DNA from 2 places in the Streptomyces sp. NPDC041122 genome. Region 1 is predicted to be linked to the other one. Evidence: riboswitches for the same ligand, from Rfam matches in the RefSeq annotation. Region 1 holds a riboswitch; the other holds the start of a gene.

Evidence for each region. A riboswitch is a leader RNA that binds a small molecule or an ion and turns the genes downstream of it on or off. The one in region 1 is predicted to bind cobalamin.
Region 2: linked by a shared signal. The riboswitch ahead of metE (5-methyltetrahydropteroyltriglutamate--homocysteine S-methyltransferase) and the one ahead of ACZ6B8_RS00250 (ABC transporter substrate-binding protein) in region 1 are both predicted to bind cobalamin.

What each region holds. Positions count from the first base shown of each region.
Region 1 covers NZ_JBVIYQ010000001.1:54,306-59,711, forward strand. The annotation lists gene ACZ6B8_RS00235 (metallophosphoesterase) at 1-747, opposite strand, end outside; gene ACZ6B8_RS00240 (ABC transporter ATP-binding protein) at 859-1,671, opposite strand; gene ACZ6B8_RS00245 (FecCD family ABC transporter permease) at 1,668-2,708, opposite strand; gene ACZ6B8_RS00250 (ABC transporter substrate-binding protein) at 2,780-3,796, opposite strand; cobalamin riboswitch at 3,899-4,083, opposite strand; gene ACZ6B8_RS00255 (VOC family protein) at 4,092-4,604, opposite strand; gene ACZ6B8_RS00260 (AraC family transcriptional regulator) at 4,601-5,406, opposite strand, start outside.
Region 2 covers NZ_JBVIYQ010000007.1:155,083-160,488, reverse strand. The annotation lists gene aceA (isocitrate lyase) at 1-931, shown strand, start outside; gene aceB (malate synthase A) at 1,059-2,651, shown strand; cobalamin riboswitch at 3,000-3,226, shown strand; gene metE (5-methyltetrahydropteroyltriglutamate--homocysteine S-methyltransferase) at 3,389-5,406, shown strand, end outside.

The DNA.
Region 1 (5,406 bases):
GCCCTCCTCGTCCAGGACGTGGAACGCCACCGACGGCGGCAGGTCGCGGTGCACGTGGTGCGACGGGTCTGTCCGGTGCTCCCACGGGAGGCGGAGCGTGGAGACCACTCCGGGGGCCACGAGGAGCGGGCGGCCCGCGAACGTCGTCGCCGCCGGCGTGTGCGCGTGGCCCGCCAGGAACGCCGTGACGTTCGGGTGGCGTGACGTCAGGTCGGCCAGGCGGTCCTCGCCGAACTGGCGGATGCCGTCCACGTACGGCGTGTGCAGCGGGACCGGCGGGTGGTGGAAGGCGACCAGGACCGGGCGCGTGGGCGGGGTGTCGGCGAGGAGGTCCGACAGCCAGGTCAGGGTCTCGTCCTCCAGTCTGCCGTGGTCCTCGCCGGGGACGGACGTGTCGCACAGGGCCAGGACGAAGCGGTCCGTGGTGTGGGAGTTGTTGATCGGCCTCGTGTGCCCGCTCGCGCCACCGGGTTCGCCCAGCAAGTGCTCGCGGTAGGCGGGGCGTTCGTCGTGATTTCCGGGGCAGGTCAGCAGGGGGTGACGGGACGTCAAAAGCTTGCGGGCCGCCTCGTACTCGGACGGGGTGGCGTGGTCGGCGATGTCGCCGGTGACGATCACCGCGTCCAGGTCGTACGGGAGGTCGTTCAGGTAGTCCATGACGGCGCGGGTGCGGGCGACGCTGCGGCCGGCGTCGGCGGCCCCGGTGTCGAGGTGGGTGTCGCTCAGGTGGGCTATCACTGTCGGCATGCCCTGAACCTAGGGGGCGGGCAGGGGCGGAGGGGAGGGCCAACCGCACGCCTCTGGCCTGCACTTCGCGCAGCCGCTCAGCCCCGCAGGACCTCCACTTCGCGCAGCCGCTCAGCCCCGCAGGAACCGCACCGACGGGCGGCCCGCCTCCGCGTCCCCCTCCTGGCTCACCACCGCCCGCACCCCGTACACCTCGGCGATCAGTTTCTCGGTGATCACCTCGGCCGGGGTGCCCGCCGCGTACGCGGTGCCGTCCTTCAGGATCAGCAGGTGGTCGCAGAACATCGCCGCCAGGTTGAGGTCGTGCAGCGCGATCACGCTGGTGACCGGGAGCTCGGCGACCAGGGACAGCAGGTCCAACTGGTGCTGGATGTCGAGGTGGTTGGTGGGCTCGTCGAGGAGGAGTTCGCGGGGCTCCTGGGCGAGCGCGCGGGCCAGCTGGACGCGTTGGCGCTCGCCGCCGGACAGGGTGTGCCAGGCCTGCGCGGCGCGCTCGGTGAGGCCCGTGCGCGCCAGCGCCTCGCGCACCGCTCGCTCGTCGTGGGGCGTCGGCGCCGACCACGCGCGGCGGTGCGGGATACGGCCCAGGCGTACGACGTCCCGTACGGTCAACTCGACCTGGGTGGTGGCGTGTTGCTCGACCACGGCGATCCGGCGCGCCACCGCGCGGCGGCCCGTGTCGGCCAGGGTGCGGCCGTCCAGGGTCACCACCCCGGAGGCCGGGGCGAGGACGCCCGCGAGGATACGCAGGAGCGTGGACTTGCCGGATCCGTTGGGGCCGAGGAGCCCCACGGTGGCGCCGTCGGGCGGGGCGAGGCTGACGCCGTCGACCACCAGGCGGCCGCCCGCCTCCCTGCTGACGCGGTCGGCGCGGACCCCCGTGTGCAGGCCCGCCGTTTCCGTGCGCGCCACGTCGTACGTCACGACACCCTCCGCGTCCGGTACAGCACCGCCACGAACGCCGGTACGCCGATGAGTGACGTCACCACGCCGACCGGGACCTCCTGCGGGTCCAGGGCCGTGCGGGCCAGCGTGTCCACCCAGACCAGGAAGACCGCGCCGGCCAGCGCGGTGACCGGGAGCAGCCGGGCGTGCCCGGAGCCGACGAAGGCGCGGGCCGCGTGCGGCAGGACCAGGCCGACGAAGCCGATGGCCCCCGCCGAGCTGACCAGGGCCGCCGTCAGCAGTGCCGTCGTGCAGAGCAGGATGATCCGGGTGCGGGCCACCCGGACGCCCAGCGTCGCCGCCGCCTCCTGCCCGAAGGCGAACGCGTCGAGCGTCCGGGCGTGCGCGAGGCAGACCAGCAGCGTCACCGCGAGCACCGCGGCGCACAGCCACACGTCGGTCCAGCCGATGCCGCTGAGCGAGCCGAGGAGCCAGAACAGCACGCCCCGCGTGGTCTCGGCGTCGCCCGCGGTGAGGATCACGAACGAGGTCAGCGCGGAGAAGAGCTGCATCGCGGCGACGCCGGAGAGGACGACCCGGTCCGTGGTGTCGCCCAGGGTGTGGCTCAGGAGCAGCACCAGCGCGAACGAGCAGAGCGCGCCCACGAAGGCGCCCGCCGAGACCGACACCGCTCCCCCGCCGACGCCGAGGACGACGACCGCGACCGCTCCCGTGGACGCCCCGGAGGAGACCCCGAGGACGAAGGGGTCGGCGAGCGGATTGCGGAGCAGGGACTGCATGACGGCTCCGCAGACCGCGAGGCCCGCGCCGCAGACCGCGGCGAGCAGGGTGCGGGGCATCCGCAGGTTCCAGACGATGCCGTCCCTGATCGGGGTGAGCGGGGTGTCGCCGAGACCGAGGTGGGCGCCGACGGTCGACCACACGTCGGGCACGGAGATGTCGGCCGGGCCGATGGTGACGGCCACGGATACGGAGAGGACCAGCGCGGCGACGCCGGCCGCCCAGAGCAGCCCCAGGCGCACGCGGCCGGGGGCGGCGCCGGAAGGGTCGTCCAGGACGGCTCCCGGATCCGTACCCGTACCTACACCTGTACCCGTACCCGCTTCCGGCGCCGTCCCGCTCTCCGTCACTTGGCGAGCCCGAACTTCCGCAGCCCCGCCGCCACTTGTTCGATGCCGTCGACCGTACGGATCGTGGGGTTCATCGCCTGGCCGCTGAGCAGGACGTACCGCTTCTTCTTCACCGCGGTGAGGTTCTTCGTCGCCGGGTTGGTCTCCAGGAACCTGATCTTCGCCGCGGCGCTCTCCGCGGACTGCGACTTGCGTGTGAGGTCGCCGAGGACGAGGACGTCGGGGTCGCGGTCGGCGACCGTCTCCCAGTTGATCTGCGGCCACTCGTCGTGCGTGTCGTCGAAGACGTTCTTCGCGCCGAGTTCGCGGGTGATGATGCCGGGGGCGCCGCAGCAGCCCGCCAGGTACGGGGCGTCGGAGTTGGCGAACCAGTACATGAGGCGGGTGTCGGACGCGGACGCCCGGATGTTCTTCGTCGCCTTCGTGACGCGGCGCTTCAGGTCGGCGATCAGTTTCTCGCCGCGCCGCTCGACGTGGAAGACCTTCGCGAGGTCGCGCACCTCGCCGTAGACCGTGTCCATGGTGAGGGTCTGCACGCGCTTGCCGTCGCCGGCGCCGTCGTTGTCCTTGCCCGCGCAGTCGCTGGGCGAGACGTAGACGGGGACGCCGAGCTCGGTGAACTTCGAGCGGTCGGCGACCCCGCCCTTGCCGACGGTGTAGAGGAAGGAGGCGCTGACGAAGTCCGGCTCCTTGTCGAGGACCTTCTCCAGCGAGGGGTAGCGGTCGGCGAGCCGATCGACCTTCGCCTCGTCCTTCGCCAGGTTCTTCAGGACCGGGTCGGTCCAGGTGCCGGTGCCTGCCATCCGGTCGGCGAGGCCGAGCGAGAGCAGGATCTCCGTGGAGCCCTGGTCGAGGGAGACGGCCCGCCGCGGCGCCGCCGTGACCTCGGCCTTCTTGCCGCAGGAGGTGACCGTGACCGGATAGCCGTCGGCGCCCTTGCCCGCCGGCTTGCCCGCCGAGCCGCCGCCGCACGCGGTGAGCGCGAGCAGGCAGGCGCAGAGGAGGGCGGACATGCGGACTGGCGTGGATATACGGGCTGTCGAGGACACGTGATCCTTCGGGTCTCGCGGCTCATACGCGGAGCCTGGCCTGCGTCACGACCTCCGCCGCCCGGTGCGCGGACGGAGGTGCCAGCAGGTCTTCGGACTCGGGATCGACCGGGCGGGGCGCCTTCCCGGGCGTCCTGAGACGCCCAGTGGCCGTGGCCCCGCCCGTCCCCCTCACCGCTGCGCGTCAGTTCCGGATTCGCACCGGATTCCCTGGCCCAGGTGTGGGTTTGACTGGCTTGCGCAAGTTATCACGCACCCGTCACGCGCTCGGGCGGGCCGTCGGCGCGGGCCGCGGCTCGCCGGGGTAGGTGCCGAAGGACCAGCGGTTGCCCTCCGGATCGGCGATGCCGAACTCGCGGCTGCTGTAGGGCTTGTCCTCGATCTCGCTGGTGATCTCCACGCCCGCCGCGGTGAGGCGCCGGTACAGCTCGTCCACCTCGGCGGTGACGATGTAGGCGCCCGCGGCGCCCGGCTTTCCGCAGGTGGCCGAGGACTCCGGGTCGTACGAGCCGAGCATGATGCCGCCGCCCTCGGGCCAGTCGAGCTGGGCGTGGGCGACGCGGCCCTCGTCCTCGTAGACGGCCGTGCGCAGGAAGCCGACGGTGCCGACGAGGAAGTCGATCAGGGCGAGGGCGTCCGCGGCCTGCACGCCCGGCCAGATGGCGGGTGCGGGGGTCACGCGGGTGTCAGGGGTGTCAGTGGTGTCAGGGGTGTCAGGGGTGTCAGGGGTGTCGAATCGCTGTTCCGTCTGGGTCTTCGGTGTGGTGTTCATGGCTTCGATTCTTCGCCTCCGCCGTGTGCCCCGGCTTGGATATTCCGGCACTCTTCGGCCAGCCAGCGGGTGGGGCTGGCCCCTGTGTACTGCCGGAAGTCACGGACCAGGTGGGAGTGGTCGTAATAGCCGGTGTCGGCCGCGACCCGGGCGAGGTCGGGCCGGTCGCCCGCCGCGACGGCCCTGGTCACGGCGGCCTTGGCGTGCTGGAAGCGCATCAGGCGGGCGGCCTGCTTGGGGCTCAGTCCGGTCTCGGCGCGGAACAGCGCGGTCAGCCGGCGCTCGCTGAGCGCGACGTGCCGGGAGAGGCCGCCGAGCGTACCCGCGCCGCGGTGCCGGGCCAGCCACGCCCATGCCGCGGCCACCTCGGGCCGTACGGATCCCGTGGCGCGGTCGGTGGACGCGAGGCGCCGCAGATAGCCGGAGAGGAGATCGAAGCGGTCCGCCCAGCGGTCCAGCTCGCAGAGCCGCTCGCGGACCTCGCCCGCGCGGGCGCCGAACACGTCGGTGCCGGCGACGACGAGCTGTCCGGCCAGCTCGGCGGCGGGCGCGCCGAGCAGCGCGCGGGCCGCGAGGGGGTGCACGGCGAGCTGGATGCCGGCCTCGTGCTCGGGCTGGACGACGTAGGCGGGGCTCTGGTGCAGGCCGCCCACCACGATGTCGGTGCGCGCCGCCGCCGGGCCGGTGGCCCGGTCCGGGGATTCGCCGGTGGCGATGGGGCCGTCGAGGGAGAAGATCACCGTCAGGTAGGGCGACGGGAGTCCGCGGTGCAGGGCGGGGCGCTGCCCGGCGGTGCGGTAGC
Region 2 (5,406 bases), on a different contig from region 1:
CCAGGTGGTGCGTCGGATCAACAACGCGCTGCTGCGCGCCGACCAGATCGCCACGAGCGAGGGCGACGCCTCGGTGGACTGGCTCGCGCCGATCGTCGCCGACGCGGAGGCCGGCTTCGGCGGTCCGCTCAACGCCTTCGAGCTGACCAAGGCGATGATCGCGGCGGGCGCGGCCGGCATCCACTACGAGGACCAGCTCGCCTCGGAGAAGAAGTGCGGTCACCTCGGCGGCAAGGTACTGGTGCCGACCGGCCAGCACATCCGTACCCTCAACGCGGCCCGGCTCGCCGCCGACATCGCCGACGTGCCCACCCTGATCGTGGCCCGCACCGACGCGCTCGCCGCCAACCTCCTCACGAGCGACGTCGACGAGCGTGACGCGGAGTTCGTGACCGGCGAGCGAACGGCCGAGGGCTTCTACCGGGTGCGGGGCGGCATGGCGCCGGTGATCGCCCGGGGCCTCGCCTACGCCCCGTACGCCGACCTGATCTGGGTCGAGACCGGCACGCCCGATCTCGCCCAGGCCCGTGAGTTCGCCGAGGCGATCCACGCCGAGCACCCGGACCAGATGCTGGCCTACAATTGCTCGCCGTCCTTCAACTGGAAGGCCGCGCTGGACGACGACCAGATCGCCAAGTTCCAGCGGGAGTTGGGGGCGATGGGCTACCGCTTCCAGTTCATCACCCTGGCCGGCTTCCACTCGCTCAACCACGGCATGTTCGACCTGGCGCGCGGCTATGCCGAGCACGGCATGACCGCCTACGTCGACCTCCAGGAGCGGGAGTTCGCCGCGCAGGAGCACGGGTTCACCGCGGTCAAGCACCAGCGAGAGGTCGGCACCGGCTATTTCGACCTCGTGTCGACCGCCGTCAATCCGGCCTCCTCCACCACGGCGCTGGCCGGCTCCACGGAGACCGAGCAGTTCCACTAGGCCGCGCCCGGGCCCTGTCGGCGGGGCCCGTCATTCCCCACCCCATCCAGCCCCACCCTGCGATCAGGCCGGGGGCCGGACGACCGTCTCCGTCCGGCCCCCGGCCGCTCCCGCTGAGGAGAGCCTCATGCCCGTCTCCGCGCCCACCAGCCGCATCCAGCTCCTCGGCACGCCAGGGGGCCACCGTCACGACGAGATCCTCACGCCGGCGGCCCTGGACTTCGTCGGCCGCCTCGCCGACGCCTTCGCCGAGCGCCGCGCCGACCTCCTCAGGGAGCGGGCACGCGTGGCGGCCAGGCTCGCCGCCGGCTCCCCCCTGGACTTCTCCGTCGCCACCACCCGCATCCGCGCGGACGCCTCCTGGCGGGTGGCGCCGCCCGCCCCCGGCCTGACCGACCGCCGCGCGGAGATCACCGGCCCCCCGGACCGGGCGATGACGGTCGACGCGCTCAACTCCGGTGCTCAGGTGTGGATGGCGGACTTCGAGGACGCCACCGCCCCCACCTGCGACAACATCGTCGGCGGGCAGCTGAACCTCCTGGACGCCATCGAGCGCCGCATCGACTTCACCACTCCGAAGGGCAAGCGGTACCGGCTCGGTGAGCGGCTCGCGACCATCGTCGTCCGTCCGCGCGGCTGGCATCTGACCGAGGAGCACCTGCGGATCGACGGCCGCGCCGTGCCGGCTTCGCTGGTGGACTTCGGGCTCTACTTCTTCCACTGCGCCCAGCGGCAGATCGACGCCGGACACGGTCCGTACTTCTACCTGCCCAAGCTGGAGGGCCGGGGTGAAGCACGGCTGTGGAACGACGTGTTCGTGCTCGCCCAGGAACTCCTCGGCATGCCCCGGGGCACGATCCGGGCCACCGTCCTGATCGAGACCGTCACGGCCGCCGTCGCCATGGAGGAGATCCTCTACGAGCTGCGCGAACACAGCTCCGGTCTCACCGCGGGACGCTGGGACTACCTGTTCAGCCTCATCAGGACCTTCGGGCACCGCACCGACTTCCTGCTGCCCGACCGCGCCAAGGTCACCATGACGGCAGCCTTCATGCGCGCCTACACCGAGCTCCTCGTGCGCACCTGTCACCGGCGCGGTGCCCACGCCATCGGTGGAATGGCCGCCCAGGTACCCGGCAGGGACGCCGAGGCACACCAGGCCGCCCTCGCCCAGGTGCGACTCGACAAGGAGCGTGAAGCCGAGGACGGCTTCGACGGCTCCCGGGTCGCCCACCCCGCTCTGGTGCCCGTCTGCCGGGATGTCTTCGACGGTGTCCTCGGACCGCGGCCGCATCAGCTCGACCGCACCCGCGACGACGTCGAGGTGGGGCCGGAGCAGCTCCTTTCCGTGCGGCGCACCAGCGGCCGGCCCACCCCGGAGGGCGTGCGCACGAACGTCGCGGTGGCGCTGCGCTACTTCGCCGCCTGGCTGCGCGGGCAGGGCGCCGTCGCCCTCGACGGGCTCATGGAGGACGCCGCCACGGCGGAGATCGCACGGGTACAGATCTGGCAGTGGCTGCGGCACCGGGTCGTCGACCGGGAGCGGGTCCTGGAGGTACTGGAGGACGAACTGGCTTCCCTCGGCGCGGAGTACCCGTGGGCGCCGCTCGACGATGTCCGGGGACTCTTCGAACGCACCGCGCTGGCACGGGAGTTGCCCGCCTTCTTCACCACGGACGCCTACACGCGCCATCTCGTGCACCGTCCGGAGGGACTGTGATGGCTGGGGAGTCACCGGCCTGGACACGACCGTGGCCTGCGAGGCGGTCGTGGTCGCAGCCCGCGCCGCGCGGGAGTGCATCGCCCCCCCAACACGCCGTACCACGCGGCGATTTGAACCTGCCGAGCAGGGGCGGGTTCCACACCTACGACCGGGGCTGAGGGGCCCGGGTCCGCCGCCGGGCTGAGGGGCCCGCGGCTGCTGCGGGAGAGGGGTGCGGGGCGGAGTGGTGATCCGCCCGGCACTCCTCTCACGTGTGCCGGAGCGAGATGACACCCGGTGTCACGCTCGTGACCCGCTTCACATGTCGAAATGCGGGCCGGGGTGTGCGATCGGTTTCCGTGCGCCTAGGGTGAGCGGTGCAGCTGGTTCGCCCCGTCCGCCAGGCGGGATGCGTCGTAAGAGGGAACCCGGTGGGAATCCGGGACTGCCCCGCAGCGGTGAGTGGGAACGACCGCCGTCATCAGCACTGGACCCGACCGGGTCCGGGAAGCGACGGCCAGTAGGTGTCCCGTGTCCGGCCGACACGTGACGTGCCCGCGAGTCCGAAGACCTGCCCGTTGCCCGCACGTGACCGATCACGTGCGGCGCTTTCGGTGACCTCGTGGGCGGGTCGGCGTACATATCGAGCGGCACGCGCGGCATCCGACCGCGGCGTGGTCCGTCCGGTCAGTCGTCCCTTCGCGCCCCGTCCGGTCTCCGGGAGAACCAGGACACATCTCGCGAAGGAGAGTTCCGTGACAGCGCAGCCCGCAGCCGCGGCAGCACGAGCCACCGTGTACGGCTACCCCCGCCAGGGCCGGAACCGGGAGCTGAAGAAGGCCATCGAGGGCTACTGGAAGGGCCGCGTCACCGCTGCCGCCCTCCGGGAGACCGCGGCGGACCTTCGCCGGTCGAACTGGCGGCAGTTGGCCGACGCCGGCCTCCACGAGGTGCCGACCGGTGACTTCTCGTACTACGACCACGTTCTCGACACCAGTGTCATGGTCGGCGCTGTCCCCGAGCGGCACCGCGCGGCCGTACAGGCCGACGCCCTCGACGGCTACTTCGCGATGGCGCGCGGCACGCAGGACGTGGCGCCGCTGGAGATGACGAAGTGGTTCGACACCAACTACCACTACCTGGTGCCCGAGTTGGGGCCCGACACCGCGTTCCGGGCCGACTCCGCCAAGCAGGTCGCCGAGCTGACGGAAGCCCTCGCGATCGGGCACACGGCGCGTCCCGTCCTCGTGGGCCCCGTGACGTACCTCCTGCTCGCCAAGCCCGCGCCGGGTGTGGCCGCCGACTTCGACCCGCTGACGCTCCTCGACCGGCTCCTGCCCGTCTACGCCGAGGTGCTCGCGGACCTGCGCGCGGCGGGCGCCGAGTGGGTCCAGCTGGACGAGCCCGCCCTGGTCCAGGACCGCACCCCGGCCGAGCTGAACGCCGCCGAGCGCGCCTACCGCGACCTGGGCGCCCTCACCGACCGCCCCAAGCTCCTGGTCGCCTCGTACTTCGGTCGTCTCGGTGACGCGCTCGGCATTCTGGCCAAGGCCCCCGTCGACGGCCTGGCCCTCGACTTCACCGAGACGGCCGCCGCCAACCTCGACGACCTCGCCGCCGTCGGCGGACTGACCGGCAAGCGGCTGGTCGCCGGTGTCGTCAACGGCCGCAACATCTGGATCAACGACCTGGAGAGGTCCCTCGCCACCCTCGGCACACTCCTCGGGCTCGCCGACCGCGTGGACGTCGCCGCGTCCTGCTCGCTCCTGCACGTCCCGCTGGACGCCACCGCGGAGCGGGACATCGACCCGCAGGTCGCCCGCTGGCTGGCGTTCGCCCGGCAGAAGACGCGGGAGATCTCCGTCCTGGCGCGCGGCCTCTCCCAGGGCACCGAAGCCATCGCGGCCGAACTCGCCGCGAACCGCGCCGACCTGGCCTCCCGCGCCGGTTCCACCATCACCCGCGACCCGGCCGTCCGCGCCCGTACCGCCGCGGTCACGGACGCCGACGCCCGACGCTCCCAGCCGTACGCGGAGCGTGCGGCGGCCCAGCGTGCAGCCCTCGGTCTCCCGCTGCTCCCGACGACGACCATCGGGTCCTTCCCGCAGACCACCGAACTGCGCACCGCCCGCGCCGACCTGCGGGCCGGGCGGATCGACACGGCCGGGTACGAGGAGCGCATCAGGAACGAGATCCGCGAGGTCCTGTCCTTCCAGGAGAAGGCGGGCATCGACGTGCTGGTGCACGGTGAGCCCGAACGCAACGACATGGTGCAGTACTTCGCCGAGCAGCTCACCGGCTACCTCGCCACTCAGCACGGCTGGGTGCAGTCCTACGGCACCCGCTACGTCCGCCCGCCGGTCCTCGCCGGCGACATCTCGCGGCCCGAGCCGATGACGGTGCGCTGGACGACGTACGCCCAGTCGCTCACCAGCCGCCCCGTCAAGGGCATGCTCACCGGCCCCGTCACCATGCTCGCCTGGTCCTTCGTCCGTGACGACCAGCCACTCGGCGACACCGCCCGCCAGGTCGCGCTCGCCCTGCGCGACGAGGTCAACGACCTGGAGGCGGCCGGGACTTCGGTCATCCAGGTCGACGAGCCCGCCCTGCGCGAGACGCTGCCGCTGCGCGCCGCCGACCACTCCGCCTACCTGGCATGGGCCACCGAGTCCTTCCGCCTCAGCACCAGCGGGGTACGGCCGGACACGCAGATCCACACGCACATGTGCTACGCCGAGTTCGGCGACATCGTGCAGGCCATCGATGACCTGGA